DNA from 2 places in the Eubacterium sp. AF19-12LB genome. Region 2 is predicted to be linked to the other one. Evidence: a T-box and tRNA genes for the amino acid it is inferred to sense, from the RefSeq annotation. Region 2 holds a T-box; the other holds one or more tRNA genes.
What was found. The T-box of region 2 lies ahead of DWX29_RS06820 (valine--tRNA ligase). A T-box ahead of a tRNA ligase gene usually reads a tRNA of that ligase, here a tRNA-Val.

Region 1 (2,493 bases), 170 kb from region 2:
CATAAAAGCACTCTTTTAAATCTTCGTTCCTGCAACATGGAACTGAAGAATAATATTTATTATCTTCGCTTTTTGCTACCCACATCACACCTTTTTCATTACAAAAATATTGTGTTGGATAACAATCAGTCCACATATATAAATCCAACAAATTACTGTCTGCCGTCTCTGGCCTTCTCATTAAATAATATTTCTGTAACTTATTGTAATCTTCAATTCTAATATCTTTTAATTCTACATCCTTCATAACTTAATTAAGCAGTGCAATCGCCTGAGATGAAATTCCCAAGCCTTCTCCTGTAAATCCTAATCCTTCCTCTGTCGTTGCTTTAATACAAACCTGATTTTCGTTTATATTTAAAGCTTTCGCTACGTTTTTTACCATCTGTTCTCTATATGGAGCAAGTTTTGGTTTTTGTGCAATAATTGTTGCATCAATATTTCCAATTGTATAATTGTTATCTTTTAACAATTTTCCTACGTGTTCTAATAATATAATACTCGATATATCTTTATATTGTTCATCATTGTCAGGAAAATGTTTTCCGATATCTCCAAGTGCAGCTGCACCAAGAAGTGCGTCCATAATAGCATGAACAACAACATCAGCATCTGAGTGACCAATCAATCCATATTCATACGGAATTGTAACTCCACCCAAAATTAATTTTCTCTCTTTTCCTAATCTATGAACATCATATCCCATTCCAATTCTCATAATCTATTTCCTTTAATAAATACAACAAATTAATTCAAATATATATTATAGCATTTTTCTATATCTCAGTCGATATACGACTTGTTAATTAAAATACTATATTTATACACTCTCTGACACATATTTTTTAGTATAACACTATTCATGTATTTTTATCTACAAAGATTACAAGTTTTGTAACAAATAATCAATGCTCAATTTTTTCTTATAAATTTCATAAACCTTCTAAATAAACGAAAAAAAAGAAGGTTTCCTTAATCAGAACCTTCTTAAGTAGCGAAGGGGGGATTCGAACCCTCGACACCACGGGTATGAACCGTGTGCTCTAGCCAACTGAGCTACTTCGCCATATAAATGGGACCTACAGGGCTCGAACCTGTGACCCCCTGCTTGTAAGGCAGGTGCTCTCCCAGCTGAGCTAAGATCCCGTTGCAATCAAACTGCTTTATTAATATAACCATTTGTGCAACTTTTGTCAACAACTTTTTTCATTTTTTTTAATTTTTTTAACTAGTAGTTTAATTTGTAGTGTAATTCACTCTTACAAGATTGAATTTACCTTTTCTATTCATCATTTTTTATTAATTAACATCAATTAAATTTAACTATCTTTATAATTTCACCCTTGCTTTATCATTATAATACCCAAAAGTTGATTTATATTTAATTATTATAAATCAACTTTTGGGATAATCATAAAACCATTTATTTGTTCTGTCTTCACAGTTCTATGTTTACATTTTTCAATATTTTACTATTTCTTACTAATTTGTTCTCGCTTCAGCCTCATCAGTTATTTCTTCTGTCTGTGCTTCTGTGCTCTCTTGTGTCGCAGCTTCTGTTGTTGTCTCAGTTATATCTGATACATTCTTCGAAAATGCCGTTTGAATATCTGAGTCAACCAAATAAATATTATCATCACCTTCAACCATCATATAATATTTACTTGTATCATAAGGATTTTCTTTTCCAATATACAATGTATACGTTGTGTTATCCTCGTCTGTAAGCGCTATTGTATTTGTCTCTGCAATTACATTTCCATTATCATCTATGGTAAATCCATATTGAGATATGTCGTCCTTTTTAGCAATTTTTTCATCTGCAGTTACTGACACAAGTTTTGCAAGCATATCCGTTTCAACTGAATCTTTGCTTATATTTACTGATGCATCGCTTGAATCATGCCATTTTCCATCGCTATCTTTTGTTAATGTAATCGATGTGCCATTTGCTATATAGTTAAAAGCTGTTATTTTTTCATAATCTTTTAACTCAAATGCCGTTATTGCAGTTGCCTCTTTATTTTCAGATTCTTTTTCTTCCTGATTTTTATAAAATTTACCAACGCCAAAATAACCAATGATACATACTGCCATCAAAATAACTACTACAACAAATTGTTTTTTCTGTTTATTCATTATCTCTTTCTCCTTCTAGTCCAAATTACGATTCCCGCAACTAAAATAGCTATAGGAAGAACAACTGCAACAATTATTCCTACAAGTCTTGAAACTGATGCTGTAATTGTCAACTGAGAAGCCTGGAGGCTCTTTGAAGGAATTGACAAAGTCTCTACAGAATCATCTGTATTAATATACTCACTTAAAGCATTATTAAACATTTCAAGGTTTGCGTCTGCAACAAGTTCATTCATATTGTCATCTAACATATAAACTGAACTTAACGCCAAAATGTTGGTTTCTGTAGTTGTGCTTTCTCCATTTTCATTTTCGCTTGTTACACTCTTCTTTATTTGTGCTCCTAAATCAAAT
Region 2 (2,493 bases):
ACTGACGTGAAATACACCAGTCACGAATATTTTCTAACCAATGGTAATAAGTTTTGTCAAAATGAGGTGGTACAAACTTTGTATCTCCATTCTTAACTGCTTCAATTGCAGGTTTTGCAATTTCTTCCATCTTAACAAACCACTGTTTTGATACTCTTGGTTCAATTGTAGTATGGCATCTGTAACATGTACCTACATTATGTTCATGATCTTCAATCTTAACAAGATATCCTTCTTTATCCAAATCTTCAACAATTGCTTTTCTTGCTTCATATCTGTCCATACCTGCGTATTTTGGATAATCATCAACAATCTTAGCATCATCTGTTAAGACATTAATTACAGGAAGATTGTGTCTAAGGCCTACTTCAAAGTCATTAGGATCATGTGCCGGTGTAATCTTAACAACACCTGTACCAAAGTCAATACCTACATAATCATCTGCTACAATAGGAATCTCTCTTCCAACTAAAGGAAGTGTAAGAGTCTTTCCTACTAAATGCTTATATCTGTCATCATTTGGATTAACTGCTACTGCTGTATCACCAAGTAATGTTTCAGGTCTTGTTGTAGCAAGCTGAATATATCCTGAACCATCTGTTAAAGGATATCTTAAATGCCAGAATTTTCCTGCCTGATCTTCATATTCTACTTCTGCATCTGAAATAGAAGTAAGACAATGTGGACACCAGTTAATGATTCTTTCACCACGGTAAATCTGTCCCTTATTATATAAATTTACAAATACTTCTTTTACAGCCTTTGAACAGCCTTCATCCATTGTAAATCTTTCTCTGTCCCAGTCACATGATGAACCAATTTTCTTAAGCTGTGAAACAATACGTCCACCATACTGTGCTTTCCACTGCCATGCTCTGTCTAAGAATTTTTCTCTTCCTAAATCTTCCTTTGTAATTCCTTCTTCGCGCATCTTTTCAACAATCTTAGCTTCTGTTGCAATTGATGCATGGTCAGTTCCAGGAAGCCATAATGCTTCATATCCCTGCATTCTCTTAAAACGTGTAAGTATATCCTGCATTGTGTTATCAAGGGCATGTCCCATATGAAGCTGCCCTGTAATATTTGGTGGTGGCATAACGATTGTAAATGGTTTCTTACTTCTGTCTACTTCTGCATGAAAGTATTTCTTTTCCTGCCATTTTTCATATAATCTGTCTTCAATATCGGCAGGATTATAGTTCTTTTCTAATTCCTTCATTGTGTACTCCTTTAAAATAATTTGTAATCCAGTCTGCAAATTATCATCCTTATGAACGGAAAAAGACAGATTTAAAATGCTGTCTCTTTTGTATGTTTAAATCCACAGACATTTTCCTAAAAGGGCGAATATCCGCGGTACCACCTTTTGTTTTACTTATCATATCCTTAACGGGGACGAATCGTCATCAGCTACTGATAGTTTTTAACTGTTCACTGATGCTGCTCCAAAGCTACCTTCCCTCGCACTTACTTATAGGTCTTCCACCAACAACCTACTCTCTGTTAAGCAGTTACAAGATACTCCTCTTCATCATAGCATTTATTTTTTTCTGTTTTTTATCATAATAATTAAAAAGTTATTTGTCAACTGCCTAAGCTAAACCTTCACAATTTCTTAACTATTTATTTCTACAATATATTCTCTCTTACGTCGGCTAATATAATCTTTCTCAATTGTGTCGTTCCAATTTACATGAATATGAGCCTTAAGCTGTATGATTTCTGTTCTAAGTCTGTTAACTACCTGATCACTTACTTTGTATTTTTCAACATCGTTTTTCAAATTAGTAGCATTACCTGACATAAGGTCACACAATATTATTGACTCTAATGATTCTGCAGCACTATTTAATCTATATGCATTTCTAAATGCCACTAAAGCCTCATCGTACTCAAACAGTCTTGTATAGGCAACTCCTAAATTATTATAAACACTTCCATAAAAAGTTTCTGATAATTCACTATTTGTTCCCTTATTTATAATGCTCTGATAAAAAGAAATTGCCATATTATATTTATGATTATCAAGTAATATGTCTGCCTTAGCCTTTATTCTTTCGGCAGATGTTTTTGAATTAAGCATTACTAAATGTCTTTCTAAATCATCTGCTTCCTTTTGTGTGTAATATCCTGAATTTTTTATTACAAATGCAATCATTTCGCCTAGATTACCATTTTTATTTAATGCCTGTCTTAGCCCTGTTGCTATTGTTGTCTGCTTTAATTCATTTTCAATATAATCAATCAGACTTTCACTAAAAAATTCTTCATCCACTAAATAAAGATAATTATAAAGATAATAATTTAATTCTTCTATCGAATATATATTTTTATTAATTTCAGTTATATAATAAGGTTTTTCTGAGTGCAATGTGCACATTGTGATGTCACTCATACTGTCACTTCCTCTCTAACTACTTTTCCTGAGCTTTCATAGAATTCTCCAAACCCGATATCTTTTATCTCTATTGCAAACTTATTTTCATTTACATA

Region 1: it encodes a tRNA-Val, which carries the amino acid that the T-box ahead of DWX29_RS06820 (valine--tRNA ligase) is inferred to sense. The anticodon was not compared.

Annotation. Positions count from the first base shown of each region.
Region 1 is NZ_QUGP01000005.1:13,235-15,727, forward strand. Features, by position in the region: gene DWX29_RS06090 (phosphatidylglycerol lysyltransferase domain-containing protein) at 1-247, opposite strand, end outside; gene ispF (2-C-methyl-D-erythritol 2,4-cyclodiphosphate synthase) at 251-718, opposite strand; tRNA gene DWX29_RS06100 (tRNA-Met) at 993-1,066, opposite strand; tRNA gene DWX29_RS06105 (tRNA-Val) at 1,074-1,146, opposite strand; gene DWX29_RS06110 (DUF4340 domain-containing protein) at 1,483-2,139, opposite strand; gene DWX29_RS06115 (Gldg family protein) at 2,139-2,493, opposite strand, start outside.
Region 2 is NZ_QUGP01000005.1:182,434-184,926, forward strand. Features, by position in the region: gene DWX29_RS06820 (valine--tRNA ligase) at 1-1,219, opposite strand, end outside; T-box leader at 1,337-1,544, opposite strand; gene DWX29_RS06825 (tetratricopeptide repeat protein) at 1,616-2,395, opposite strand; gene DWX29_RS06830 (DUF5716 family protein) at 2,392-2,493, opposite strand, start outside.